One region of the Flavobacterium sp. FlaQc-28 genome, then DNA from elsewhere that is predicted to be linked to it. Evidence: riboswitches for the same ligand, from Rfam matches in the RefSeq annotation. Region 1 holds a riboswitch; each other region holds the start of a gene.

Evidence for each region. A riboswitch is a leader RNA that binds a small molecule or an ion and turns the genes downstream of it on or off. The one in region 1 is predicted to bind cobalamin.
Region 2: linked by a shared signal. The riboswitch ahead of ACHRVL_RS19530 (TonB-dependent receptor) and the one ahead of ACHRVL_RS01225 (DUF5074 domain-containing protein) in region 1 are both predicted to bind cobalamin.
Region 3: linked by a shared signal. The riboswitch ahead of ACHRVL_RS18870 (TonB-dependent receptor plug domain-containing protein) and the one ahead of ACHRVL_RS01225 (DUF5074 domain-containing protein) in region 1 are both predicted to bind cobalamin.

The regions. Positions count from the first base shown of each region.
Region 1 covers NZ_JBIPCM010000001.1:290,978-301,362, reverse strand. Annotated here, with positions in the region: gene ACHRVL_RS01250 (RagB/SusD family nutrient uptake outer membrane protein) at 1-1,324, shown strand, start outside; gene ACHRVL_RS01245 (SusE domain-containing protein) at 1,350-2,171, shown strand; gene ACHRVL_RS01240 (alpha-amylase family glycosyl hydrolase) at 2,247-5,117, shown strand; gene ACHRVL_RS01235 (DUF6814 family protein) at 5,238-5,468, opposite strand; gene ACHRVL_RS01230 (MFS transporter) at 5,482-6,978, opposite strand; cobalamin riboswitch at 7,220-7,413, shown strand; gene ACHRVL_RS01225 (DUF5074 domain-containing protein) at 7,745-9,064, shown strand; tRNA gene ACHRVL_RS01220 (tRNA-Phe) at 9,235-9,307, opposite strand; gene ACHRVL_RS01215 (type III pantothenate kinase) at 9,411-10,145, shown strand; gene ACHRVL_RS01210 (hypothetical protein) at 10,138-10,385, shown strand, end outside.
Region 2 covers NZ_JBIPCM010000009.1:53,870-64,254, reverse strand. Annotated here, with positions in the region: gene ACHRVL_RS19545 (TonB-dependent receptor domain-containing protein) at 1-1,724, shown strand, start outside; gene ACHRVL_RS19540 (hypothetical protein) at 1,836-2,162, opposite strand; gene ACHRVL_RS19535 (homocysteine S-methyltransferase family protein) at 2,422-3,372, opposite strand; cobalamin riboswitch at 3,548-3,784, shown strand; gene ACHRVL_RS19530 (TonB-dependent receptor) at 3,888-5,933, shown strand; gene ACHRVL_RS19525 (YncE family protein) at 5,967-7,124, shown strand; gene ACHRVL_RS19520 (PKD-like domain-containing protein) at 7,134-8,696, shown strand; gene ACHRVL_RS19515 (DUF4494 domain-containing protein) at 8,937-9,485, shown strand; gene ACHRVL_RS19510 (ArnT family glycosyltransferase) at 9,646-10,385, shown strand, end outside.
Region 3 covers NZ_JBIPCM010000008.1:161,409-171,793, forward strand. Annotated here, with positions in the region: gene carB (carbamoyl-phosphate synthase large subunit) at 1-984, shown strand, start outside; gene yiaA (inner membrane protein YiaA) at 1,055-1,453, opposite strand; gene ACHRVL_RS18840 (DUF4252 domain-containing protein) at 1,616-2,152, opposite strand; gene ACHRVL_RS18845 (DUF4252 domain-containing protein) at 2,155-2,682, opposite strand; gene ACHRVL_RS18850 (hypothetical protein) at 2,699-3,160, opposite strand; gene ACHRVL_RS18855 (RNA polymerase sigma factor) at 3,147-3,656, opposite strand; gene ACHRVL_RS18860 (S41 family peptidase) at 3,815-5,287, shown strand; gene ACHRVL_RS18865 (YncE family protein) at 5,361-6,404, opposite strand; gene ACHRVL_RS18870 (TonB-dependent receptor plug domain-containing protein) at 6,410-8,263, opposite strand; cobalamin riboswitch at 8,291-8,496, opposite strand; gene cobC (alpha-ribazole phosphatase) at 8,563-9,099, opposite strand; gene ACHRVL_RS18880 (adenosylcobinamide-GDP ribazoletransferase) at 9,084-9,875, opposite strand; gene cobT (nicotinate-nucleotide--dimethylbenzimidazole phosphoribosyltransferase) at 9,900-10,385, opposite strand, start outside.

The DNA.
Region 1 (10,385 bases):
TCCAACAGATGAAGCTATTATAGCTTGGTCAGATGATGGTTTACCTGCAATAAATGGACAAAAATGGAGTCCTAGTAATCAGTTCTTGTACGGAATTTTTTCAAGAGCTTTTTATGAAATCAGTGTTGCCAATGAGTTTTTAAGACAAACTACTGAGGAGAAATTAACAGCAAGAGGTGTTGATGCTAATTTGAAAGCAGAAATTATAAAATTTAGAGCTGAGGCTCGTTTTTTAAGAGCGTTCTCTTATGTTAATTTGATGGATTTGTTTGGTAATGTGCCAATTACTACTGAGAATGATCCTGTTGGTTTCTTTTATCCAGAACAAAAAACGAGAGCTGAAGTTTTCGCTTTTGTAGAGGCTGAATTAAAAGATATGGATAAGACTTTAGCAGCTTCTGGAGCTAATGAATATGGAAGAGTAGATAAAACAGCAGCTAAATTTTTATTGGCACAGATTTATTTAAATTCTAAAGTATATACAGGAACGGAAAGAAATAATGATGCAGCTACTGTATGTAATGAAATAATTACAGGTTCTACTTACCGTTTTGCCGATGTTCCATATCGTTATTTATTCTCTGCTGACAATAACAGAAATGGAGCTCAAACAGAGTTTATCTTTCCTATTGTTGGAGATGGTAATGCCATTAGAGCAATTGGGGGTGGTATGAGTTTTATTATTCATGCATCTATTGGAGGAAGTATGGTATCAGCTAATCAAGGTATGGATGGAGGCTGGTCTGGAACAAGAGCAAGACCAGAATTTGTTAAATTGTTTCCTGACGCAACAGCAACAGCTGATCAAAGAGGTACTTTTTATACTAACGGTCAAACTCTAGATATTGCTGATTATGGAGTATTTACTAATGGGTATGCGGTTACAAAATTTATCAATGTTAATTCTGATGGTACTGCTGCGCAAAGAAATGATATGCCAGATACAGATTTCCCAATGTACAGATTGTCAGATGTGTATTTAATGTATGCTGAGGCAACACTAAGAGGGGCATCAACAGGTAATACTGCAAAAGCTTTAGAATATGTAAATAAAATTAGAGTTAGAGCAAAAGCAGGTGTTATTACAACTTCTGATTTAACTCTGGACTTTCTTCTAGATGAGAGAGGAAGAGAATTGTTTTGGGAATGTCACAGAAGAACAGATTTAATTCGTTTCGGAAAATTTACAGGAGCATCTAAAATCTGGCAGTGGAAAGGCGGCGTTAAAAATGGAAGCGGAACGGATTCATTTAGAGATCTAATGCCTATTCCGTCTCGAACTATTCAGGCAAACCCAACTTTAAAACAAAATCCAGGATACTAACTAACCTTATAAAAAAATAAATAAAATGAAAAATATACATAAAATTTTAATCGCATTCATTGGTGTTTTAGCGGTGTCATGTAATTCAGATGATGTAGAAAACAGACCAGTAATACAGCCAGTTACAGCTCCAGTTTTATTAAGTCCTCAAAACGATTTTAATATTGTTCTTACAAAGGAAAAAGAAAAAGAGGTTGCAACAACTGTAATATGGAATGATGCTAAGTATGATGGTACTGCAACGGTTGTAAATTATACTATAGAAATTGCAAAAGCAGGAACTAAATTTGCGGCTCCTATTGCAGTAACTTCAACTACAGCTCGTTTTAAAGCTTTAACAGTAGCCGAATTAAACTCTGCTTTAGTTAATGGAGGTTTTGTTGAGAAAGAGGAAAATAATGTTGATATCCGTATTAAATCTACGGTTGGTACTGGTGCGGAAGCGCAATATTCTAATTTCTATACTATTAAAGCGACTCCATATCACGTGCCGTTGGCAAGTTCTCATTGGTTAGTTGGAGCAGCTACTCCAGGTGGATGGTCATGGGATGGTGATGCTGAAACAGAATTCCCATTAGTAGTTGGAAAAACAAATGTTTACCAAGTAAAAGTTGTTCTTAAAAGCGGAGAAGCATTTAGAGAGTTTTTATCAAATGACTTTACAAGTGGTGGTAACTGGGGTGCTAGTAACAGCCGTAACTTCCCTTACTATTCAGGATTAGGTTATACTATCGATTCAGAATTAGTAAATGCTGGTGATGGTGACAGCAACTTTAAATACACTGGACCAACTGGACCAAGAACTTTGACAATTGATAATGGTGCGAAAACTATAACATTAGATTAGTTCTAACATGAATAATCAAAGGGCTATCTGTATAAGGTAGCCCTTTTTTAATCTAACTAACCATTAACCACAAATATGAAAAAAACTTTACTATTAATTTTTCTATTGTTATCTACGGTAATTTTTGCACAGGTGCAAACTGTAACCTACTCTATAAATCCGCCGACTTTTGAAGATACGACCTCTATAACAATTACAATAAATGGAAATAGTGTAAACGAATCAGCATGGTCAGTAACAGGAAATGCACTGTATCTTTGGTCATGGTCTTACGATGTAAATGATACCAGTCAACAAGATTCGCCTTCTAATGGATCTTGGACCGCTTCGGCTGAAGCTAGTAAATTTACTTATAATGCAGGAACGGATACATATACAAAAACATTTACACCGTCAGCTTATTTTAATAGAAACGGAATTGGAAAATTTGGTTTTTTAGTCAAAGCTAAGGATGGTACAGGCTCTAAACAGTCGCAAGATATTTTGGTTGAGGTTGGTTCCTTTCAGGTAACACTGACAGCTCCAGTAGAGAATAGTAATACGGTTGTTGCAAATGGAGGAAGTTTAAATGTTGCAGCTTCAAATACAAATGGAACAGCGAGTTATACCTTAAAATCAAATGGAGTAATAATAGATTCTAATTCTAGTACATCTAGTTATTCGTTTAATCATATAAACATAACAAATAATCAAAGTTATGAATTGAGCGTTACTCAGGCATCAACAACGATAGTTAAAAAATTTGCTGCGATTGTTGATCCCAATACCGTTTCTGAAGCTATGCCTGCAGGTTTGGCAGACGGAATTAATTACAATGCTGATGTTACAAAAGCAACTTTGGTATTAGACGCTCCTTTGAAAGATTTTGTTTACGTTGCAGGAAGTTTTAATAACTGGCAGCCTACATCGGCATATGCCATGAAAAAAGATCCTGTTTCAGGTAAATTTTGGTTAGAATTAACAGGATTGGTTTCTGGACAAAATAATATGTATCAATATTGGGTTGTTGATAAAACTCCTTTAGCCAATTCACCTTCAATGGTAAAAACGGCAGACCCTTATTCAACTTTAGTGTTATCGCCATATGATGATCCTTCGATTCCTGCAGCTTCTTATCCAAATATGCCGGTTTACCCAACAGGACAAAGTTTTGAAGTTACTGTGCTTAAAACAGGGCAGACACCTTACAATTGGCAGGTTACCAATTTTACAAAATCAGAAAAAGACAAGTTAGTTGTTTACGAAGTATTAGTTCGCGATTTTGATGCAGCACGAAGCTATCAAAGTTTAATTGATAAGATTGATTATTTTAAAACGCTTAAAATAAATGCAATCGAATTGATGCCGGTAATGGAATTTGAAGGCAATGAAAGTTGGGGTTATAATACTTCATTTCATATGGCTTTGGATAAATTTTATGGAACTTCAGATAAATTAAAAGAACTTATCGATTTGTGTCATCAAAACGGAATTGCGGTAATTCTGGATGTAGCTTTAAATCATGCTTTTGGACGTAATCCGATGGTGAGAATGTGGATGAACGATCCTGATGGAGATGGATTTGGTTCGCCAACTACTGAAAACCCTTATTTTAATACTGTTGCAAAACATAGTTATAGTGTAGGAGAAGATTTTAATCATCAATCTGCAAAAACACAATATTATGTAGAAAGAGTAATAAAACAATGGATTGAAGAATATAAAATTGATGGTTTCCGTTGGGATTTAACCAAAGGATTTACTCAGGCTTGTACAGCATCAGACGAAAGTTGTACTAATAATTATCAGCAGGATAGAGTTGATATATTAAAGAAATATGCTGATTATTCGTGGAGTTTAGATCCTACTCATTATACTATTTTCGAACATTTAGGATCTGATACAGAGGAAAAAGAATGGGCAAATTATAGAGTAAATGATCCAGTTAGCAAAGGTGTGATGATGTGGGGAAAAATGACAGATCAATACAGTCAATTGGCAATGGGATATGCATCAAACAGTAATATTTCAAGAATGACAAGTTCAAGCCGTGGTTTTACAGCAAACAGATTAATGGGGTATGCAGAAAGCCATGACGAAGAACGTTTAATGTATAGAAATTTGCAATATGGAGCTTCTGGCGGAACTTATGATGTAAAAACGTTAAACACAGCCTTGTCAAGAATGTCTGCAATTGGTGCTGTTTCCTTATTGATTCCAGGGCCAAAAATGATTTGGCATTTTGGAGAGTTAGGCTGGGACAATTCAATTTTTACTTGCAGAAATAGTACCGTAAATACAGAAACAGATGCTGCTTCTGGAGATTGTAAATTAGATACAAAACCACAGCCTCAATGGACAAATAATTGGTTAGGAAATACCAATAGAAATAAAATTTATTACGATTGGGCAAAAATAATTAATCTTAAAATAACGGAGCCTGTATTTTTGGGGACTGCAACAGTTGCAAGTGCTAATTCACTTTCAGTAAACATAAAAATTACAAACAATGCTTTGGCTGTTACTCAGCTGAAAGACGTATTGATTTTGGCAAATTTTGATGTTACAGCACAAAATGTACCAACAGGATTTCAGTACACAGGAACATGGTATAATTTGATGGATAATACCATAATAAATGTTTCTGATGTTAATGCTTTAATAAATATTCCAGCGGGAGAATTTAGAATTTATGGAAATAAAGTTGCGAATTTAGCTATAGCCGATTTCGAAAAAGGAGCAACTGTCAATTTATATCCAAATCCAGTTTCAGATTATTTTACATTAAACATATCGGCAGTAAAAGTGCAGGTTTATAATATATCAGGACAATTAGTAAAAAGCTTTAATGCAAGCGGGAAAACAGATTTTCAGTACGAAGTAAGTGATTTAGAAGCGGGATTGTACATTGTAAAAGCAATAGATGAGAATAAGAAAGCTCAGGTAATGAAATTTATAAAAAAATAGTGTTTAGTTGATTTTTTTTAATGTATTAGAACTCAATTAAAAACAGCAGTAAGTTTTGGTTTGGTTAGTAGTGAAAAGGGCTTTTCTAGCAATAGAAGGCCCTTTTTTTATAGATGATTATTATGCTTTCTTTTTATCGTTGTACTCTCCAATTAAAGCAAAGTAGCCAAAGGTGCCAAGGCCTAAAACAATTAGCGGGGTAAGAATAAAAAGAATAATAATACCAAAGACCAGATCGTCTTGTTTGTCTGAGAGTAATTTGGGCAAGCCAAATTCAAATATACAGAAATAGGCAGCAGCAATGGAAAGTACAATCCATAAAACACCTAAAATTTGTTTAATCGCATTCATAAATAGTGGTTTATTAAAGGTGGTTAGTTTTGTTTTTGTTGTCAATATAAATCATTCCAATTACAAAGGATATAGAGGCAATAATGATTGGATACCAAAGCCCGTCAAGATAAAAATCGCTTTTTCCTGCTGCTTTTGAATGTGTTACAAAATAGGTCGAAATTGCAGGAAGCAGACCGCCAAAAATTCCATTTCCTACATGATAAGGAAGAGACATTGAAGTGTACCTGATTTTAGTAGGGAACATTTCGACTAAAAAGGCAGCGATTGGACCGTAAACCATAGTGACAAATAAAACTTGAATGAAAACCAGAAAAATTAAAGTCCATTCATCGCTTGAATTGATAGTAATCGAAATACTGCTTTGAGATTCTTTTTTATCAGCAAAATCAGTTTTCTTTTCAAAATAAGAAGTTCCGTCAGTATACGTCTTAGAGATTGTTGTTATTGTATTGTTGCCGGCTGTTGTTTCAGTGTTTTGCGTTGTTTTTTCGATGATTTCGGTTTTATAGCTTACATCTGTCGTACTGTACATCATTTTGTAAATTGGTCTGTAGAATAAAATTGCCAAAAGCATTCCAGTCATCATAATGTATTTTCTCCCCACCTTGTCGCTCAGCCATCCAAAGACAATAAAAAATGGTGTTCCTATTAATAAAGCGATTCCTAATAATCCATCGACTTGTGAAGAGTCAATATTCATAACCGTTTTCATGAAACTCATAGCATAGAATTGTCCAGTATACCAAACAACACCTTGCCCCATTGTGGCTCCAAATAAAGCCAGCAAAACAAACTTTAAATTATACCTGTTTCCAAAACTTTCTTTTAGTGGATTTGCGCTTGTAGTTCCTTCCTTTTTAGCTTTAGCAAAAACAGGAGATTCGTCCATATTTTTTCTAATTAAATAGGATACGCCAACCATTGCTATCGAAACCCAGAAAGGCACACGCCATCCCCACGAATCAAAAGCTTCGTTTGAAAGCACATTTTTAGTTGCCAGAATTACCATTAATGAAATAAATAAACCTACCGTCGCAGTGGTTTGAATCCAAGAAGTCCAATATCCTTTTTGGCTTGCTGGAGCATGTTCTGCAACATAAGTAGCCGCACCTCCATATTCGCCGCCAAGTGCCAGGCCTTGCAATAAGCGTAAAATTAAAACCAGCAAAGGAGCTAGAAAACCAATTGTTTCATAACTAGGAATACAGCCAATTAAAAATGTAGAACCTCCCATTAATAATAAAGTAGCCATAAAAGTGTATTTACGGCCAATAATATCACCAAGTCTTCCAAAAAATAAAGCTCCAAAAGGACGAACAACAAATCCGGCGGCAAAAGTGGCTAAAGTTGATAAAAATGCTGCAGTAGGATTGTCGCTTGGAAAAAATTTGGTTGAAATTACGACGGCTAAACTTCCAAAAATATAAAAGTCATACCATTCAATCATTGTTCCCATTGACGAGGCTGAAATTACTTTCCAAATGCCTTTAGTAGAAGTTTTACTCATAAAAAACGCTCTGTGTTTTTGATAATAAATAAAAAGTTAAAATACGATTTTACGAATATATAAGATATTTTTTTATTCAGTCAATACTTTTTTAACAAAAACAGTTTAATTGTTGGCTTTCTGTTTTTTAAATTGGTTCGCACTCAATAATTTTAAATTATTTCAGATGACAGATGCTCTGAAGGCTTTAGTATAAAGAAGTATTGCGTTTTTAAGAAAGAAAATATTAGTTTTGCGGCTCAAATCTAAATCAGAAGATGGTTGTCATATTCAAGAAATATTGACATTAAAAGGGAATTTGGTGTAACTCCAAAACTGTCCCGCAGCTGTAAGCTCATTAACTGAAACCCTTTAATACGTCACTTTTCATTTTTGAAAGGGAAGGCTGGGTGTAGGGAGCAAGTCAGAAGACCTGCCATTTTTATAGTAATAAATAGCTTTCGGGGATTGAAGCTTGAATTAAGAACGATACTTTTCACTCTGCGTGACAATAGTATTGTTTGATTATTCTATTCTCGTAAGCCAAAAATAGAGTTTATGAGATTTTTTTCTGCAAATATGATATCGTAAAATAATTTTCTTTTGGGATTTTCCTTTTCGATGTATTTTATTTCTTCATTAAAAAAAATCATTAAAACGTATCGTTTTACAAGGTGTTTTGCTTTTTAAACAAAAGCAGGTAGAAGTTTGTTTTTATAGAACTTTTGTTAAATGCGGGGTGTAAATCGACTTAAAGGCTTAAGTATATAATTTTAAATATTTAATAATGAAAAACCAATTTTTTTCCAAGCAGTTACTTGCAATTGCTTCTTTGATGATGTTAATAGTTTCGTGTAATAATGATGATGATTTTACAGCGCCTCCAGTGATAAAAGGCGAACAGTTGTTGAAAGATACTTTAACCATTGGGGAAACACTAAAATTAAGTTCAAAACTAGCAGATAGAAATAATGTTTCCTTCGAATGGGCTGTAGATGGGAAAGTGGTTGGATCTGATTCTACTTATGTTTTCAAACCAGAAACAAGAGGTGATTTTAAGGTTGTCATGACGGCCAAAAATGGTGGAGGACAAGTATCATTAACATACGATGTTCATACATTTGGAGCTTATGAAAATGGTTTTTTCATGATTAATGAAGGATGGTTCGGTCATGGAACTGGAACCGTTGGTTTTTATAGATACGATACAAAAGCAATAGAAGACAGTGTTTTTGTAAAAGTAAATCCAGATAAAAATTTAAAACCAGAATCGTCTACATTAGAATTTGGAACCATCTTTAATAAGAAATTATTTTTAGTTTCTAAAGCCGGCGGACCAGTTGTAGTGACAGATGCTTATTCGCTTAAAGAAGAAAAAAGAATTCCGGCTCAAGGCGGAAATGACTGGCGTGCAATAGTCGGAATTGATGAAAATCAAGCATTGCTGACTTCTAGTAAAGGAATATTTAAGCTTAATCTGAATACAATGGCATTGAATGGACAAATCGAAGGTGTTACAGGTCAGGTAGGAGATATTATTAAGGCTAATGGTTATATTTTTGCTTTATCTGCTTCAAAAGGAGTTGTTGTTGTTAATGCTTCAACATTAACAGTCGAAAAAACGATTCCAGGTATGGTTCTGGGATTTGCTGTTACAGATGATAAAAAAGTATGGGCTGCGGGAGGTAAAAATCTTATCAGCATAGACTCTAATACTCTTGAAGTAAAAGAAATTTCACTTGGTTTTCAAGCTAATGGAAGCTGGGGAGCTTGGCATCCGGGGTCGATTACGGCGGCTAAAAATAATGTTTTTATTGCTAAAAACGGAAGCTGGAGCGGAGGTAAAGAAGTTTATAAATATAATGGCACAGCAGCATCGTTGACAGCACCTTTTATTACGTTAACAAATTCAAATATATTGTACGGTGCAGGAATAGGTTACGATCATAAGAAAAATGTATTGATTGTAAATACAGTAAATGAAGGATTCGGCACTAATTTCGCGATCAATAACCTTTATTTGTTCAATGCTGATTCTGGTGCTAAAACAGGAACAGTAAGTTTTTCAGGATATTATTTTCCTGCGGTTTCTGTGTTTCATCAATAAGTTTTTTTGATTTTAACCGCAAAGAGCGCTAAGATTTACGTAAAGGTTCGCAAAGTTTAATGTATAGCTTTGTGAACCTTTGCGTTTTTTTTACTTTGTGTGCTTTGCTGTTAAATTTTTAATGAAAAGCATTAAAAACAAAAAACCCGAATATTACTATTCGGGTTTCGTGGTACCTCCAGGGATCGAACCAGGGACACATGGATTTTCAGTCCATTGCTCTACCATCTGAGCTAAGGTACCGTGCTGTGCACATTGCGGGTGCAAAGATAGAATCATTTTTCGTTTATCCAAAACATTTTAAAAAAAAAATCAATTCGTATCTTCGCAGAAACAAAAAGGAAATATGATTTTAACTGTTGATGTTGGAAATACTCGAATTAAAGCAGCTGTTTTTGAGGGAACTGCTGTTTTGGAGAGTTTTGTTTTTGAGAAAAATGAGCTCGAAAAAAAAATTAAAAAAATTTTAGGCAACTATCAAAAATGCTCAGATTTAGTAGTTGCCTCAGTAGGCAATGTCGAAAAACAATCCTTTTTGATTTTTGAAAAGCAGTTAAAGGTTCATTTTTTTACTCACGAAGATAAATTTCCTTTTCATAATAAATACGCAACACCAAAAACTTTAGGAATAGATAGGATGATTTTGGCAGCCGGAGCAACTTTGCAGTTTCCTAAACAAAATAGATTAGTGGTTGATGCCGGCACTTGCATAACCTACGATTTCATCGACGAAAATGATAATTATTTGGGCGGAGCGATTTCTCCGGGACTTCGTCTGCGTTACGAATCTTTGCATAATTATACAGCCAGACTGCCTTTGCTGAGTTTTGAAGAACCAGATCAATACATAGGAAATACCACAATGCAGGCGATTCATTCAGGAGTTGTAAACGGCTTCGTCTATGAGATTGATGGTTTTATCGATGAATATCGCCGAAACTTTTCAAATTTTATAATAATTTTAACGGGAGGAGATGCAGAATTTTTGGCTAAACGATTAAAAAATACCATATTTGCCAATTCAAATTTCCTTTTGGAGAGTTTGAACCAAACATTTCAATATAAAATCAACAATGATTAAAAAAATTATAATAAGCGCTTGTTTGCTTATATCGTTCGTTTCATTCGCTCAACAAGGTACTGCTTCTCCATATTCTTTTTATGGAATTGGTGATACTAGATTTAAAGGAACTCAGGAATTTAGGTCTATGGCAGGAGTTGCAGTTGAACAGGATAGTATTCACTTGAATATTGAAAATCCTGCGAGTTATGCAAGTTTGCTGCAAACAACATTTACAGTTGGGGGATCGTTTGGAACTTC
Region 2 (10,385 bases), on a different contig from region 1:
CCAAAGCGAATTCATGGAATGCTAATATTGGCACTTCATACACACAAAAAACGTATGGAAGCGAAAACCTAAACGGATTATTTACTTATAATCATGATAAAATTTCGGTTCAGGCTTCTGTTAACAAAGGAAAACAAAAATTACGCTCTACTTCTGAAAGTGCTATATTTTACACAAACGAGTTATGGAAGGAAGATATTAAAAATAAATCGGTGATTGATGTATTGAGTTTAAGTTTTGGTCTTGATTACAAACTAACTAATAAATGGACAGCAGGAATTCAATATCTTGGCAGTTTTACAGACAAAACCTCAACTAATAATCCGTTTACAACTATATATAATAATAGCGGAACGGCAGATTCTTATATCGCTTCGGATGTTAATGCAGCCAACAATCCGAAAATGAATACCGTTAATTTTCAAAATTCTTTTGTATTAGACAGCTTAGGAAAAAACATTTCGATTAATTTGGATTACTTCAATTACAGTAAAAATGATTATCGTTTCTTTTCTGGAAATGAATTAGATCGCAATAAAAATGTTATTCCTAACACTTTTTTTTCGTCGACCACCAGCAATGTCAATACAATCAAAAATTACTCTGCAAATGTCGACGTTTCGTTACCGTATCAATGGGCAAACATTAGTTTTGGAGCAAAAGCTTTTCATACCAATACTGACAACAATTTAGCCGTATACAACAATGAAACAGGAACTGCAGTTTTCAATACAAACCAGTCGAATATTTTTAATTACAAAGAGTACAATCAGGCTGTGTATTTTTCGGGAAGCAAAAAGATAAATTCTAAATGGGAAACACAAATTGGTTTGCGAATTGAAGCTACACAAACCAAAGGTTACTCTGAAAATCTAAATCAAACTACTGCAAATCATTATGTAAAATTATTCCCAACGGCTTATTTGACTTATGCGCCAAATGAAAACAATTCTTTTTCTTTAAACTACAGTCGAAGAATCCGCAGACCTGAGTTTGAGTATTTAAATCCTTTTGTAATTCAAACAAGTCCTTATTCTTATTCGCAGGGAAATCCATATTTAAAACCTTCGTTAATTGATAATTTTGAATTTTCGTTTATCCGAAATCAAAAATGGGTTAACTCTGTGTATTTTTCTCAGGTTTCAGATTTCGGGCAGGAATTATCTATCATCGATCCTGAAACAAACAGCACCAAGAGAATGCCGTTAAACTATGCCAATACGTATCAAATAGGTTTTTCGACTTCGTACAACTTCAATAAATATTCTTGGTGGAACAGTTTTACTGGTTTTAATTTAAACTATCAAAATGTAAAATCAAGAACAAATTTCATTAGTTCTATAGATGGATACAACGGATATATTTACAGCAATAATGACTTTACTATAAACAATAGCAAAACAGTATTTATTGGATTAAATTACGGTTTACAGCTTCCTGGACGTTATCAAATTTTTAATATTTCGACTCTGAACATTTTAGACATCTCGGTTAAAATGCTCACTTTCAAAAAAAACTTGTCAATTACATTTCTAGCCGAAGATGTATTAAATGCACAAAAACCATTAATTACCTACACTTCAAACGGAATAAAAACAAATATAAAAAGTTATGGAGACACTAGAGGTTTTAGAATTTCATTAAGTTATAAATTTGGCAATCAAAACATTAAATCAAAACAGCGTGATTTTGGAAATGAAGACGAAAGAAATAGAATAAACTAATTACAGCAATAAAAACAGAGCTTCAGAGAAATCTGGAGCTTTTTGTTTTTAGTTTGATTTGAAGTCCGAAATTAAACAAATAGCTGCAACGCTTTTTTTTTACAAAAACTTTTAAACCAGTGAAGATTCTCCAGCAAACTGTTGATTGATTTTATCTAACAGTTCAAATTCGTCTAAAGGAAATAATTCGATAATGTGTTCTAAAATTAATCCAACATTAATTGAGGAATCTTTATCATTGTCAAGCCCCAAAACACACAATTTTAGCATATTATTAATCATACATCCAAGCTCATAATAAGTTGAAAACTTGATTTCTGTTTTACATTCTTCGTTATTGTCGCTTGATTTTTTTAAAACACTGAAATACTGTTTTATCTCTTCTAAACTTTTAGTTTCTTTTACTGCCATTATTTTTTCTGTATTACTTTTTATCATAATTCAAATTTTGATGTTTTTTTTCAAAATGTGGTTATCTTATATGGTAACATCAAAAAAAATTAAACACATAGAAACATAGATTTTATAGGCTTAATTTAAGGAGACAAAAAGAAACTCATTTCTTTCACATAGCTGTTTATGTGTGTTTTAGGCAAGTAAAACGCCTTTTTTAAAGTAACAAATCTATGCTTCTATGTGTTAAAACATACCGCAATCAAAGAGCAAATTATTTAAGTTTTAGATTTATAAAGCTGTTTTAAACTACTTTCAATTGCTTTACAATTTCGTGGATATGTTCTTCATCAGTGCCGCAGCAGCCGCCAAATACATTTAAATGACTAAAAGTATCTTTTAATTTTTTGTATTCTTTACCCAAATCCTTAGGAATTCCTCGGTCTAATTCTGTGGCTTCGTCTAATTCGGCGTGGCTTTTACAAGATGCATTTGCTCGAAAACCTTTTATTCTTTTTATCCAATTTTCATTTACATTCGTTTTCAGTTCGTTTACAAAATGCGTAGGATGCGCACAATTTATCATATAATACAACGGAGGTACATTCACGCTTTTGTCTATTTTTTCGATTGCGTCTTTTAAGCTCATTCCGGTTGGCAGTTTCCCGTCAGTTTCAACAGTAAACGAAATAACTACAGGCAAACTTACAGTTTCGGCAGCTTTAACAATACCTATCACTTCTTCGATATAATTCATGGTAAGCGCCGATACAAAATCAACCGGCATTTGACTAAAAGCTTTTATTTGTGCCAAATGATATTGTTTCGCTTCTTCAACATTCATACAATTATCCGGCACATAACCGTCGCCCCGAGGACCTATACAGCCGCTTATAAGAATTGATTTTATGGAATTCGAAAATTCTATTTTTAAATCTGTTAAAAGCGAAACTGCTTTTTTATTCAACTCAAATAAGGAATCTTTTGGATAACCAATTTTTTCAATCCACTCTGGATTTGCCCGCCAAGTTGGACTTTCTAAAATAAAATTTGTTTTATACTTTTCGGCAATTTTTAAATAACGCGAATAATAATTTTTCATACTGTCGTATCCTTTTTGATCTTTTAATATATCAAAGGCAGCAAAATAAGGCAGATCAAAACCTTCTAGAAAAACCAATGTTGTTTCGAGTCCGCCATCAGTCAAAAACAAATCTTCAGATTCGTTTGGCAGCGTATTTTTAGTCTTTTTCATCTCCACTTCATTAAATACAAACAATTAATAATCAAATAAATAACACTATAAATATACAAAATCTCGATTTCTCAAAATAAAAAATCAAACAAAAGTAAAATCAATTACTTTTCTTTTCAAAAACACTTTTCAGCATTTTTTTCAAAAACATAACCATAACCATAAAGAGTTTATTTACTTTTGCACCCGCAATGGTTTAGCTGCAACTTTTCAAGTGCAGTTAACGAAGAGGGAATCAGGTGCAAATCCTGAACAAGCCCGTTACTGTAAATTCCATGCAACATTTTGACAGATTAGGAAAGCTTTTTTTAGTTTTCGAAATCAAATCTTTTGCCACTGCATTTTTCTAATGCGGGAAGGCGGCTCAAAATGGGAATAAGTCAGGAGACCTGCCACTGCATATCATTTTAAACTCTCGTGGACCAGAGTTTTAAAAACAAACACATTTATCAAACTAAACATTTGATTTCATTTTTTCCGTTTAAAACTATTTGTTACAAATAGACCATTTTGTTATGCACGTATGTAAAAACAGGCATTCAGGCCTGCTGCATTGTGGATTATGTGCCTTATTATGGATTTTGTTTATAAATCCGATTATGGCACAGGATAATCCTAAAACCAAAGAGCTGGACTCTTTAAAACCACTTCCGTTAAAAGAAGTTATTCTAACCGCAAGCAAACGCGAGTTTAGGATCGAATCGCCCATGCCTGTTCAGATCTTATCAGGCAAACAGCTTGAAGCACTAAACAGTCTTTCGGTTGCGGATGCTGTTCGTTATTTTTCGGGAGTCCAATTGAAAGATTATGGCGGAATCGGCGGTTTAAAAACCATAAACGTTCGAAGTTTAGGAAGCGCTCATACGGCAGTTTTTTATGACGGAATGACGGTTGGAAATGCGCAAAACGGTCAAGTCGATTTAGGAAAATATTCTTTGGACAATATTGAAGCTATCGAACTTTATAATGGTCAAAAATCGACTATTTTTCAGCCTGCACGAGGTTTTTTCGCTTCAAGTACGCTTTTACTAAAAACAAAAATTCCTGTTTTCGAATCGGGTAAAACTACAAATATTAGAACTTCTTTTAAAACTGGATCTTTTGGATTAGTAAATCCTTCTGTTCTTTATCAGCAAAAATTAACTTCCAGAACAGCGCTTTCCTCAAATATTGAATGGCTTAAAGCCGATGGAAAATACAAATACCGCTATCAGAAAAAAGACGGCTATGATACAACTGCAGTTCGCCAAAACGGAGATATAACCGCACTTCGGGCTGAATTGAACCTGCACACCAAATTTGGTTCAAATGCTCTTGCCAACTTCAAGGCCTATTATTACGATTCTGAACGAGGACTTCCGGGCGCAATTCTAGCCAATAGATACGAACATGTGCAAAGGCAATGGGATCGCAATTTTTTTATTCATGGTTCTGTAGAAAATTCCTTTTTCGAAAAACACAAAATGCTTACTAATGTAAAATTCAGCAGAGACTACAGCCGTTATATCGATCCTGATTATAAAACTCTTGAAGGTGCATTGGACAATAAATATTATCAAAACGAATTTTACGCTTCGATTGTCAATCTCTACGCTATAAAAGATTGGTGGAAAATGTCGCTTGCAGCAGATTTCTCCATTAATACGCTTGATGCTAATTTATACCGTTTTCCCTATCCTACCCGATATTCTTATTTAAGCGTTATTTCCAGCGAAATGCATTGGAACCGACTTGATATTCAAGCTAATTTACTTGGAGCTTATATCGATGAACAGGTTAAATATTATCAGCAAGGCGATAGTCAGCATGTTTTCTGCCCGGTTGTATCGGCTTCTTATCAACCTTTTGCGATAAAGAATTTCAGAGTTCGAGCGTTTTACAAAGAGTCTTTTAGAATGCCCACTTTCAATGATTTGTACTACACTTTTATAGGCAACAGTTCATTGCGTCCAGAATTTACAACGCAATACGATGTGGGAACTACTTACAGTATTGAGCCTAAAAAAATGCTGCAATCGGTATCATTTCAAGCCGATGTATATTACAATCGAGTAAAAGATAAAATTATCGCAATGCCGTCATCTAACCTTTTTAGATGGACAATGATGAATTTGGGCGAAGTCGATATTCGCGGCTTAGAACTAAACACCAATTTCGTTTTTAAATTCCCGCAGCAAATATTTCTGGATTTAGGTTTAAGCTATACCTATCAAAAAGCAATCGATATTACTGCAAAAGGCACAACTTACGGCGATCAAATTCCTTATACACCAGAAAACAGCGGTACAATAACCTCATCTGTCAACTGGAAAAAATGGAATCTTAACTACAGTTTTATATATACCGGCGAGCGTTACAGTCAAAAAGCAAACATTCCTGTTAATTATGTTAAGCCTTGGTACACCAGTGATATGGCTCTTATTTGGAATGGAAAGTTCTCAAAAATCCCTGTAAAAATAAGCGGTGAAGTCAATAATTTATTCAATCAATATTATGATGTGGTACTCAATTTTCCTATGCCAGGAAGAAATTATCGATTAAGCCTTTCTCTAAACTTTTAAAATAAAACAGCAACACTAAATAAATTCTCAGCAATGAAAACAAATTTCAAATTTTGGCTTTTACTCGCTTTTGCGGCAGCGGCTCTTCAAGGATGTCAGGAAGACGACCCTATTATTCCTGAAGAAGTAGAAGTTTTACCGCCCGAAACTGTTACAACCGTACAAGGTTTTTATCTTCTTAACGAGGGGAATATGAACATGAATAAAGCTTCATTGGATTATTACGATTACGAAACCGGAAGTTACAAGCGTAATGTTTACGGTCAAGCAAATCCTGATGCCACTTTAGGTCTAGGCGATGTAGGAAACGATATTGGTATTTACGGTTCAAAATTATACTCCGTTATCAACAACTCAAACAAAATTGAAGTTATGGATGTGGTTACCGCAAAACGCCTTAAAGTAATTGACATCAAAAATTGCCGATATGTAACTTTTGCCAACGGAAAAGCTTACGCAAGCGCCTATGACGGCGAAGTACAATTGGGAGAAAATTCTCCAAATGGCTTTGTTGCCGAAATCGACACCACTTCGCTTTCGATCACAAAAACGGTAAAAGTAGGCCGTCAGCCCGAAGAAATGGCTGTTGTGGGCAACAAACTTTATGTTGCCAATTCAGGAGGATATAGTCCGCCAAATTACGAAAGAACCGTTTCTGTAATCGATCTAAAAACTTTTACCAAAATAAAAGATATTGATGTTGCCATAAATCTGCACAGACTTGAAGCTGACGAAGACGGAGATTTGTATGTAAGCTCTCGCGGCGATTATTATGATATTCCTTCAAAATTATTTGTTATCGATACTAAAACTGACCTCATTAAAAAAACTTTTGATATTGCCTGCTCCAACCTTACTATCGTTGGCGACAAAGCTTATATAATTGGATCTGAATTTAGCTACAGCACCTTCGATTATATCATTAACTACTCCTTGATTAATGTTAAAACCGAAACTTTACTTACAGAAAGCTTTTTACCTAAAGCGGTCAGCGACGAAATTAAAACTCCATACGGGCTTGCAGTTGATCCTGTTTCTCTAAATGTTTTTATTACAGATGCTGGAGATTATGTTTCGCCTGGAAAATTATACTGTATTGATAAAAACGGAAATACAAAATTCACGGTTACAACTGGAGATATTCCAGCACATTTTGCCTTTAAAACAAAAAAAACAATAATTAATCCATAAATTTTAAAAATGAAGAAAATTCTACTTGCATTGTCGGTTGTCCTGCTTCTTTCGGGCTGTTACAAGGATGACATTAACGATCTAAAAAATGATGTCAATGATTTGAAAAACCGAATGGCACAATACGAGAACCTGCTTGATGTATTAAACAAAAGATTGTATGTGGTAAACTACGAAACTAAAGACGGAAGTTATGTAATTACAATGAGCGACGGATCTAAATTAAATGTCCGCAATACCTCATCTTTTATAAAAATTGGCGAAAACGGAAACTGGTGGATCGATGGTGTAGATACTGGAAAATCTGCAAAAGGTGAAAGCGGAGCCAAAGGCGAAGCTGCAAAAATCACTATTGGAACTAATGGAAACTGGTTTGTTGATAATGTAGACACTGGCGTTTCTGCTTCTGGTCAAAAAGGAAAGGACGCTGCAGAAATTACATCGGTTGCATTGGCAAACGGAATTATGACTTTTACTTTTGCCGATGGCCGTACAATCAGCATCGTTGCAAGCGCTCCAGAAATTACACTGCCAAATCCAGCTGGAGGTTTTGCTGTTGATAAAATGCAATGGTTTAAAGTTCAGCCTCAATTAACAAACGCTGCAAACGCAACTTATAAATGGATTGTAAACAGCCAAGAAGTTGCTGCAACAACTGACTTGTTCTATATTTTTAGTGCTGCAGGAACTTACAATATCGAGTTTAAAGCTAAAAATGGAGTTGGCGAAAGTTCTAAATCTTTTACTGTTACTGTTGCTGAAAAAGCATATTTAAACAAAATTACACGTGTTTTTGACTTCTTTCCTGCTCCAGGACAATTTGTAAATGCTCTGCCTGCTGCAACTGCCACAGATACTGACGAAACAATGCGTATAAAAGCCGAAACAGCTTTAACAGCAGGAAACATGATTAGCCTTGGAGGATTTGGAGGATATGTGCAATTTGGTTTTGACCATACGATTATCAATAAAGAAGGAAACGATTTTGTTGTTCTTGGAAATGCTTTTACAGATTGGTCTGAACCGGGAATTGTAATGGTTTCTTACGATGCCAATGGTAACGGAAAAGCGGATGATGAATGGTTTGAAATTGCAGGTTCTGAACACAATAAAACCACGACTATCAAAAATTACGAAATGACGTATTATAAGCCAGAAGCCGAACCAACTAATCCGAACGAACCAAATTACATTCGTTGGACTGACAATCAAGGACAAACTGGTTATATAGCAAAAAATCAATTCCACAAACAAACGTTTTTCCCTTTATGGAAAGGAAATAGCGTAACTTTTAAAGGAACTTTCTTAAAATCCAATATTTACGATAAATCTGGCGGAAAAGGAAACAACTGGGCAAATCCTGCTTACGAATGGGGTTATACTGACAACTGGGCTAATGCTGATGTGAGAGGTCAAATCGACATAAGCTGGGCTGTAAACGCAAAAGGCGAATCGGTAAAACTTAAAGGAGTTGATTTTATTAAAGTGTACAATTCTAACCGTGCTGAAGGCGGATGGCTTGGAGAAGTTTCAACAGAAGTTTCAGGATTTAAAGATTTAAATTTACCATAATACAGCAATCTTATTTTTGAATAAAGGAAAGTCTCAGAATCTCTGAGACTTTTTTTTTAACTCCTAAAAAATCTTTCTAATCTGCGGCTGAAAAATAATTACACTTCTATAGCTGACTTAAAAACAAAACACTCAACACTTTATCTAAATCATACTCAAATTGTGAATATCTATTTGAGTATTTTATGAGTTTTTTTTCCTGTAAAATCTATCTTTGGCATCCTTAAAAAAATTAAAGAGATGAGCGCAATTTGGTACGAATGCAAAGTAAAATATAGAAAAACAGATGAAACTGGAGGCCAAAAAGTACTAACAGAACCTTATTTGGTAGATGCAGTATCTTATACAGAAGCTGAAAAAAGAATCAATGAAGAAATGGCTGCTTATATAAGTGAAGAATTCAAAATCACGAACATAAAAGTGGCAAATTATGCCGAGATTCATCCTTTTGAAAATACAGATCGCTGGTTTAGATCAAAAGTTTCATTGATCGCTTACGATGAAGAAAGCGGTAAAGAAAGAAAATCGAATATGTATATGCTGATTCAGGCAAATGATGTGAGAGAAGCTTATGACAATACGATTCATGTTATGAAAAACACTATGGGAGAATATTCGATTCCTGCCATTTCTGAATCGCCAATTATGGATGTTTTCCCGTACTTTAGCGGTGAAGAAGGAGAAACCGAAATGCTGGAAAGATTCAATGCTCTAAAAGCTTCTAAAACTGTAAAACCAGACGAAGAAACAATAGATCATATGGAATTTGAAACTGCATTAGAGGAATAAATTTTCTTGAACTTCAAAAATTAAAATTTAGCTTCAGAGAAATCTGGAGCTTTTTTTTATCCACCTACACAACTTCTATTAATTATAAAATTAAAATAAATCATATATTCGTTATTACAAAACTGATCTAAAAGCACTTGCATTTTAAACCCAAAATTCCATGACAAAAAAAACACTTGTTTTAATTGGATTTATCATTTTAAAATTTGTTTTACAGTACGCGCTTTTAAGTCCTGAATATGATTTGCAGCGCGACGAATATCTGCACCTCGATCAGGCGCATCATTTGGCTTGGGGCTATTTATCAGTTCCTCCCGTTACTTCATGGTTTTCTTACCTAATATTTCTACTTGGAAATTCCGTTTTTTGGGTTAAGTTCTTCCCTGCCCTTTTTGGCGCACTCACTCTTTTATTTGTTTGGAAAACAATTGAAGTTTTAAAAGGAAGTTTTTATGCATTAGTTCTTGGCGCCATATGCATTTTGTTTTCGTCTCTTTTAAGACTCAATATGCTATATCAGCCCAACTCGCTCGACGTTTTGTGCTGGACACTATTTTATTATATCATAATTCAATATATCACGACTCAAAAATCAAAATGGTTTTATATAGGCGCAATTGTATTTGCTTTTGGGTTTTTAAACAAATACAACATTCTTTTTCTGCTGATTGGTCTTTTACCTGCACTTTTACTGTCAAGCCAAAGAGAAATACTGACCGAAAAAAAGCTGTATTCTGCCTTGCTTTTAGGACTTCTTTTAATCTTTCCAAACTTATTATGGCAGTATAACAATCATTTTCCAATTGTACATCACATGAAAGAATTGGCAGAAACACAATTGGTAAATGTAGATCGTCTTGATTTTCTAAAAGAACAACTCTTGTTTTTTATAGGATCTAT
Region 3 (10,385 bases), on a different contig from region 1:
TTATACTTTGAGCCAGTTTTCTGGGAGCATATTTATGACATCATTCAGCATGAAAAACCAGAAGGTGTAATTGTTCAGTTAGGCGGACAAACAGCTTTGAAATTAGCTGAAAAATTATCTAAATACGGGGTAAAAATCATCGGAACTAGTTTTGATGCGCTTGACTTAGCAGAAGATAGAGGACGTTTCTCAGATTTATTGAGAGAATTACATATTCCTTTCCCACAATTCGGAATCGCTGAAACAGCTGATGAGGCTTCTGCCCTTGCAGATACTTTAGATTTCCCATTATTAATTCGTCCTTCTTATGTATTAGGAGGTCAGGGAATGAAAATTGTAATCAACAAAAAAGAATTAGAAGAGCACGTAATCAATTTATTGAAAACGATTCCAGGAAATAAATTGCTTTTAGATCACTATTTAGCCGGAGCAATCGAAGCTGAAGCTGATGCAATTTGTGATGCTGACGGAAATGTTTACATCATAGGAATTATGGAGCATATCGAACCTTGCGGAGTTCACTCTGGAGATAGTAATGCTACTTTGCCTCCTTTTAACTTAGGAGAATTTGTAATGCAGCAAATAAAAGATCATACAGAAAAAATTGCAAGAGCATTGAAAACTGTTGGTTTAATCAATATTCAGTTTGCTATAAAAGACGATACGGTTTACATTATCGAAGCAAATCCAAGAGCTTCTAGAACAGTGCCATTTATTGCAAAAGCATACGGCGAGCCTTATGTAAACTATGCTACAAAAGTAATGTTAGGGCATAGTAAAGTAACAGATTTTGATTTTAACCCACAATTAAACGGGTTTGCAATCAAACAGCCGGTTTTCTCTTTCAGTAAATTCCATAATGTAAACAAAGCATTAGGACCAGAAATGAAATCAACAGGAGAAAGCATCTTGTTTATTGATGACTTAAAAGACGATCAATTCTACGAATTGTACTCTAGAAGAAAAATGTATTTGAGTAAATAATCGCTCAAATTTAATATAACAAAAAGCTCCAATTTTCATTGGAGCTTTTTGATTTTAGTTAAGTCTAGGTTTATTCATTTTCGCTAAAACTCATATTGTCACGAGTGTTTTTCTGAACAGAGATTGCTCCAAACAATGCTAATAAGAAGGCAAATGCATAGAAACCTTTTTCGCTTGGTAAAATTGTTGCATTCCATAAACCAACAGCTAAAAGAACAATTGATAAAAGAGTTCCGAACCAGCAGATTCCATAATAGATATCTGTTACAGGGAGTTTTTCAAGTCTGTCTCTAACACTTTTTTGTAGTGAAACAACAGCAAAAAGTCCAAACATTAGAACTGTAAAATAATAACCTTTTTCGTTTAGCAGCATTTCAGCTCTTGCTAGTCCAACAATATATCCAATCATTCCAGCTCCAAGAGCTACCCAAGATGCCGCAATAAAGGCATTCGATGTTTTTTGTACCATGTTTGTTTTAATTTATTAAATGTATTGGTTAGTAGCAAATGTAATCAAATTCGTATAATATATGTGAAAACACTTATAAAGATTATTCAGTTTTATCTTCTTAATTGTTAAAAATAAAAAAGCTCCTAATGGAGCTTTTTCAATTTAAGTAAGATGTATTTATTATTTAACCAGCTGCTGTAAAGGCTTTAACTGTTCCATGTCTATATTTGATTGTTTTAAAACAGTCATTAAAGTCATGATGTTATTTGGATTCATGTTTTTTCCTAAAACACGAACTACAGCAAAACCATTTTCTTTTCGGTTAGCAAAAACAACAAATTCTTCGATGTTTTCATCTGTGCCAACATAGCTTATAGAAGCGCCGTCTTTACCTGAGCCAAATGTCATTAACTGCTGATATTTTGGATCCTTTAAAATAGCTTTGACTTTTGCTCTTTCTGTTTCAAATTGAGCTTGATTTTTGTCATTTGCTTTAAAAGCTAGAATGTTCATCTTGTCAAATGACTTTAAAGCTTCATTTTGCTCGGCAGATAATTTCGTTTTTTCTAAATTTAAAATAGTAGGAGAAACATCAAGAGCAATAAAATCTTTATTGTCTGTATTTTGTACAAAATACTTTTGCAATGAAGGTTCAGAATTACAACTTACTAAAGTTAATAATACTAAAAGGGCTGAGGTAAAAACGTTTGTTTTCATGATTATTTTTTGCCTTTAGAGGCTTTTTTTAAGTCTGAACCGCCTGGAAGCTGCATTTTGTCTGTAAGTACTGAAATTTCGTTTAAATCAAAATTTCCAGTTAAAGAAAGTAAAACGGTTTCATCATTTTTTGCGCCGTCAACAAACATAAGTAATTCTCTAATTTGCGTATCGCTGGCACCTGATTTTACCATTATGCGTACATTTTTTCCGCTGTCGTTTACTCTCATAAGTTCTTCAAGACCTGCTGTTTTAATGTATTTATCAGCAGAAGCTTTCATGTCGGCCTCGATTTTAGGATTTTTTGTTGTAAACACTTTCAAATAATCTAATTTTTTAATCAGATTAATGTATTGCTGTGTTTCTTTGTCAGTAGCGTCAACTTTTACTTTGCTCATTAAATCGAACATTTTTTTGTTTACAATTACTGAAGTCACATCGTCTTGACCATCAAATTTGTCAAAGGCGCCTTGAGCATAAAATACATTTGTTACAAAGGCGAATACTAGTGTTATGATAAGATTTTTCATTTTTGATTGAATTTAATTACTGTTTAAAAATTTTGTTTTTTGATTGTTCGTATTCGTTAATGTATTGTACGCTTTCGATACCTACATTAACATTGTTTGATAATAGTGCCAAAGCTTTTTGAGTCGCTTTTAGCGCTTCTTCCGGATTATCATAGGTTCCTAATTCTGACTGTGCTGCAACTACTGGAGCTGCATTGTTTTCACTTACAAAAAAATAAGTTCCAATTCCGAATAAAACAACAGCCGAAGCAGCAATTGATAACCACGCTACATTTCGTTTCTTAGTTTGTAGTGGAATCTCTTGTGTCGATTTTTGTTGTTTTACCTGAGAGAAATAACCAAAAAGTGGTTTGTATTGCTCCAAATGCTGCGCAACATTTGATGATGAAAAGTATTCTTTTAACTGATTTTCTTCGGCAATAGTTGTCTCTCCCTCGAAGTATTTTTCTAATATATGTTCTATTTTATCTGATTCCATAACTGTGTGTGTTAATCATTTCTTCTCTAATTTTTTTTCTTGCTCTTGAAAGTGCTACCCGAATCGCCGTTTCATTCATGTTGACAATTTTTGCAATTTCTTCAAATTCATATTGTTCGACGTCTCGCAATTGAATTAGTATTTGCAATTGTTCAGGGAGTTGATTTACTATTTTTTCAACCCATTCTAAACTGTCTGAATCTTCCAGTTTTTTATCCAATTGCGGCTCACGATCGGTAAAATTATTATGAACAATTTTTAAATTTCCCGCTCTTTTTGATTTTAGCTGATCAAGACAATAATTTTTAGTCATTGTCATTGCTAACGCTTCAACATTATTGTAAGCACTTAAATCGTCTTTTTTATTCCATAATTTGACCAATACCTCCTGAGCAGCATCTTCTGCTTCTTCGGTGCTGGTAAGCAATCGTTTTGCCAGACGAAAAACTTTGTCTTTAAAAGGATTTACTAATTCTATAAACACATTCTGGTTCATAAATTAAAGGTTATTCGTTAGCTTATATAATCAAGACGAGACACAATTATTTTTGTTACAAAGACTTTGTATTTTTTTTATAAAAAAAGAATACTACTTAAAACTAAAGATAGTATTTTTACGTTAGTATTTCTATAATGATGCCGAAACCAAAATTTATGAAAACAATTCTAAGGTCAGCACTTCTCTTGTGTATGTTAGCATTTTCTTTGCAGTCTTGTGAAGATCAGGACGATGTTATGTCTCCATCTCATTTACAAGTTAATGATTTTGTATGGAGAGGACTGAATGAAGTTTATTTATGGCAGGCTGATGTGCCAAATTTAGCTGATGACCGTTTTGCCACAAAAGCAGACTTAGAGAATTATTTAGCAGGTTATTCAAGACCTGAAGATTTATTTCAGGATTTGCTGAATAAACCAATTAGCAAATACCCAAATGGTAATGCAATAGATCGTTTTAGCTGGATTGTTGATGATTATACTGTTTTAGAACAGGAACTTAATGGTATTTCAAAAAATAATGGTTTAGATTTTAAGCTTACTAGAATTGCTCAGGGATCGAATGATTTAGTTGGTTATGTTCGTTATGTTATTCCTAATTCTAACGCATCGACTAAAGATATTAAAAGAGGAGATTTATTTACGAGTATAAACGGAACAAAACTTACAATTTCAAATTATCAATCTTTATTAAATACTGATAATTATACTTTAGATCTTGCTGATTTTAATGGAACTGCATTTGTATTGAACGGAAAAACGGTTTCCTTATCTAAGACTACTTTAGAAGAAAATCCTATTCTTATTAATAAGGTGATTGAATCTGGAGAACACAAAATTGGATATTTAATGTATAATGGTTTTTATGCAGGGTATGATGCTAGGTTAAATCAAGCTTTTGGTGATTTAAAGGCAAAAGGAATTACTGATTTAGTTTTGGATTTAAGATATAACGGAGGTGGTTCTGTAAGATCGTCTACACGTTTAGCCAGCATGATTACTGGACAGTTTGAAGGGAAAATATTTTCGAAAAGACAATATAATTTTAAGTTGATGGCTGGAATGACAGCCGATGATTTAGAGCTGTTGAATGAAAGATTTGTTAAAAGCATCGATGGTGCAGCAATAAATAGTTTAAACTTGGCGAGAGTATTTATTATCACTACTGCAAACACAGCATCTGCAAGTGAATTGGTTATAAACGGACTAAAACCCTATATTGAAGTTATTCAAGTTGGTGAAATTACTACAGGTAAAAATGTGGGTTCGTTTACGGTTTATGATTCTCCAACTTTAACAAAGTCAAAGGTGAATCCAAATCATAGATACGCGATGCAGCCTTTGGTTTTTAAAATTGCAAATGCTGCTGATTTTGGCGATTATACACAAGGATTGCCTCCAACATATGAACAACGTGAGTCTTTTAAAACATATGGAGTTTTGGGAGAAAGCAGTGAACCGCTACTAAATCTGGCGATTTCTAAAATAACGGGAGCAACCGCCAAAAAAGTTCAAACGGAACAAGATGTAGTTTTGCCTGAAATCAGTAATTCTAAAAAAATAAATGGATTGCGAAATGAAATGTATTTAGAGAGTGTTCCAAAAGAATTTATGAGGACTTTAAAATAGAAGTAAAAAAAAATAGGCTTTCAGAGATGAAAGCCTATTTTTTTCCAAAAACTAATAACAAATTCTAAAAGAATTAATCATTAAAATAGAACCCATTTGGTGCAATACCAACTGTTAATTCTTTAAGTAAAGTTCCAGTCAAGTTGTAGATATATGCTTTACTGTCTACTTTATAATTACCGCTGTCTGCTAAGTAAACTTTACCGTCTTTAACTGCAAAACCGTATAAATTAGCAACCGAAGGAGCATTGAAAATTGGAGTTGAAGAAACTGCAGTTGCAGAAGTGTTTATAACATAAACTGAGCTTTTTACAGTATAATAAATTTTGTCGTCAGAAATATCTAAATATCCAGCTTTTTCTAAGCTTGCAGGAAATGGAAGTTTAGTAACAGATTTGTCTGCTAGTTTAACTTTTACAATTTCGCTGCTTGCTCCACCCCAAGGAGCTCTTAAGATGTACAGAATACCATCTTCTTCTTCAATTGAATCAGCGCTTGTTCCAATTATTATTGGAGCTTCTACAGTTTTAGTAGCAATATTAACAATCAAAAGTTTGTCGCTTGCATCTGGTTCTGTAATGTACAATTTGCCATTTTCAAGAATAAGTCTGTTTGCAGTGGCATTCAATTCAATTTTTGATTCTACCTTATTTGTTGCTAAATCAATTACAGCAACATAATCGTCAGTATCACCAGTAGCTGGGTTAATGTACGAATAAGTGTTTGCATTAGTAACATAAGCCTTTCCGTCTTTCACAACGCCATATCTTGGATTAGCAAGTCCGCTGTCGATTTTAGCGATCAATTTAAAAGTATATCTGTTTACCACATTTATAACATTTGAACCACCAGCAATGATGTAAGCTCTATCTCCGTTAAAGAAAATGTTTTGAGCATATTTTCCAAGTAAATCTGATCCGTTTGCTGCAGTGTAAGCATCTTTTGTAAAAAGGCTAAAATTATCACTAGAAAAAGAAACAGTTCCTTGTCCTGTACTTCCTTCATTTAAAATGAAAAATCCATTGTCGTATTCTCCTTTTGGCTGGTCGTCGTCATTAGAACAAGACACAAATAAGGAAACACTTAGTGCTATTAAAAGTAATTTGCTAAGTTTCATAAATATTAAAATTTTAGAGTTAAATACATGTTGAAATTTCGACCAGGCATAGGTCTGTCTTCAAGACTTTCATAATTTTCGTTGAAGATGTTTAATACTTGAACGCCAAGTTTGAAGGAGTCAAGAAATTTAAAATCATAATCGATTCCGATATTTGATAACGTATAATCTTTTATGATTTCGTCTGGATTGTTATCTGCTCTGGTATAAACAAATCCATTATATAAAAATTGATAATAAGCAGAGATTTTATTTCTCGAATAAGAAACGGAACCTGTAACTTTATTAAATGGAACAAAGAAAAGCTGTTTTTTGGTTTCTTCGTCTTTAGAAGCAGTGTAAGCATAAGAAGCATTTGCACCAAAAATATTTTTGCCATACTGTTTTTTCCAACTCAGCAGAGTTTCGGCACCATAACTATTAACCTTGTCTCTATTTTGAGGTGTCCAAATGCCGTTTGAACCTGGAACCCATTGCAGTAGATCTTTAATTTTGATGTAATAAAAAGTCTGTGTCAGCGAAATGTTTTTAAAAGTAAAAACGTTTCCAATTTCTGCCTGATAAGAGCTTTCTGGTTTTAAATCGGGATTTCCGCCTTCTTCCCAATATAAATCATTGAAAGTTGGGATTCTGAAGTTTCGAGATAAGTTTAGTTTTAATTGATATAATTTGCTAAACTGATAAGTAGAACCAAAATTGAATAAAATAGGAGATTTGTAATTGTCTGTAAATTCTTTTCGAATCCCAAATTCATTCTTCCAGTCAGTCGAGAAATCTTGTTTTATAAGTAAAGCAGCCGAACCAATTTCTCTAGTGTTATTTCCAAAACCGCTTCCGTAACCTTTTGTTCGGTTATAATCTATGATTCCATTTATCTGAGTCGACTTAAACAAAGTGTAACCTAAATCAGCTTTAGAAATAAAACTCTCCGTTTTTCCGTACGTATATTGATTTTTTGAATTATCAGCATAATACTGATAGTTTTCAAAAATATACGCTGTTTTGAAATTTGCAGTTAGTTTTCCAAAATTACCGTCGTATTCTAATAAGTTTCTATTGAAACCATTTACATACTTGCTTTTAGTTTCCGTTTCAGTAATTAAAGAAGTATTTCTATCTGTATTTGAAGTTTGAGTATATAATTTTAAGCTGTTTTTGGCATTAATTTTATATCCCACATTAGCATTCATTGTAATAACGTCGTATTGTCCGTTTTGATTCCAGCGCTGTTCGCCTCTCCAAGTATATCGATTTAAATATTTATAATCGTTTGTCGAGCTGTTTTTAGAAAAACCAATTTGAGCGCTCCATTTTTCGTTAGAAATATTAGTTTTATAATTGATTCCAATCGTGTTGAAGCTGCCATAATCCAGTCTTAAATTATTTTCAAAACGCTTATAAAAACTCATGTCATTGTTTAAATGCACCGTTCCTCCAATTGCGCCGCTGCCATAAATAACACTTCCTCCGCCTGCTTTTACGCTGACAGAATTATAATCAGAACCAGAAATGGTGTTGAAATCAGTACTTCCGTTCATTTGAGAATTAATGTTAATTCCGTTCCAGATTACTGCAGTCTGCGAAGAAGTAGTTCCTCGAAAAGAAACTGTAGAAAGCATTCCTCGGCCATATTCTTTAAAATAAAGAGTAGAATTAAAATTTAATAAATCAGTAAGTAAAGCTTCATTTTTACTTATGATGGAATCATTAAGTTTTAAAACCGATTGGGAGTTGGAGTATTTTTTTAGATTGGCATCAGAAACCAGAACCTCTTTCAAGTTATTAATAGAATCTTTTTGCGCCAAAATACTTTGACACAACAATAAGAAAAGGCAAGCAACACGTATTTTTAAAGTCATAATTTCTACACTCTTTTTCCCGAGAGCTCGATATTTTGTTATAAAGGCAGGTCTCCTGGCTTGCGTCTTGTTGTTTACCTTCCCATTCGCCGGGGCGAGCAGTGGTTTTGTAGTTTACAACAAGCATTCTTTTTAGAACAAAGCTTACAGTTGCGGGTACAGCTCAAGAATTTTTACTTGATTCCCTTTTAATGTGTTAGAATAAAAACACAACCTTAATTTGCTGCAAATATAAAGTTAAAAATAATGATAATTCAAATTTGTTTTAGTTTTCAGGATAAACTGCAAACAAAAGGACTTTATAATTCGATTTTTATAACCTCTCCAAAGTCGACTTTATTTTGAAAAGCGTCCTTTAACGGCAATGAAGTCAGGTGGCATAATATACTTCTAATTATACCAGCATGTGCCGTAATAACAATTGGAGAATTTATTTTTTTCGATGTAAGTGTGGCTATAAAATCTCCAACTCTTTCGTGTAATGCTGTAAATGACTCGCCATTTTGAGCTTTAACGTTTACAAAATCTTCCATCCAGGGATTTAGTTGCTCTGGCGGAATTTCATTCCATTTTTTCAATTCCCAATCGCCAAAATTCATTTCCATTAAACGCTCGTCTTCTTGATATGAAATGGCGTTTATTTTTGTTTGAATGTATTTTGCTAAAGTAACACAGCGTTTTAGCGGACTTGTAAAAATCAGAGCTTCTGAGGGTAATTGTGAAACAATTTTTTCGAATACTGTTTCAAAAGGTGCTGCAATATCTACATCAGATTGCCCGTAGCAGATTCCTTTCTCGCAGACCGTTTCAGTATGACGAACTAAATAAATTTCCATATCAAAAGAATGCTTAAGTAATAAACAACTTCACAAACTTGCTGCGTTGCACCAAGACAGTCTCCTGTATAACCGTCTATCCATTTTTGGAAATATCTCGCAAGGAAATAACGCATAATAAAAATAGGAATTAAAGCAAGCAGAAATTTAAAGTTGAAATAGGAGAGTATCAATAAAGGAATCAATCCGAAGAAAAAAGACCCGAAAATTTCTTTCCAGCTATGATTCTTAGCAATAGGTTTGCTTTTACTTGAAGCATCGTCTCGAGAATATTCATGCGTGAAAATAATGCTGATGGCAGCCAAACGACTTACAGAATGAGCGGAAATAAATAATAGAAAAACTAATAAATAAGAATTGCTGTTTGTAAAAAGTGAAATTGATTCTGTCAGTAATTTAAATTTTGCTAGAAAAAGTAAAACTAAGCCAATTGCGCCATAAGCTCCAATTGCGCTGTCTTTCATAATCATGAGTATTTTCTCTTTAGTCCATCCTCCGCCAAATCCATCGCAGACATCAGCAAATCCATCTTCGTGAAAAGCTCCAGTTGTTAATACAGAAGCTATGATGGCAAAAATAACTGCTGTTTCTGTTGATAGGAAAAGAGAAAAGATATAGAAAGCAGTAAATGAAATTGTTCCTACAATCCAACCGATAAATGGAAAATATCGTGTTGCTTTATTTAAGTAATCTGGATCATGATTGATATTTTTTGGACAAGGAATTCTCGTGTAGAACATTAAACAGGTAAAGAAAATATGCAGTTCTTTTTTCATTTAAGATAAATTTTTAATTGGAGCTTACTTGCGGCTAACCCCAGCACTTTCAAAACTAGCCATTTCATTTAAAAATGTTTCCGCCGATTTTAAAATCGGAAAAGCAACTGCGCAGCCGGTTCCTTCGCCCAAGCGCAAATCTAGATTTAAAATAGGTTTTGCATTAAGGTAATTTAGTAATTTTATGTGTGCTTTTTCGGCAGAGCAGTGGCAGAAAACAGCATTGTGTTTGATGTTAGGGTTTATTTTTGAAGCAATCAAAAAAGCCGTACTGCAAATAAAACCATCAACTAGAATAAGCATTTTGTTTTCGTATGCTCCGAGCATTCCACCGGCAATTTGTAAAATTTCAAAACCGCCAAAATAAGCCAATTGCTGTTTTAAATCGGCTTGACCCGAATAATTTTGAATGGCGCTTTTGAGCAAGTTTTGCTTTTGAATTAGCTTTTCGTTTTCGACACCAGTTCCTTTTCCAACGCAATCTTCAATAGGTAAATTAGTTAAAAGACT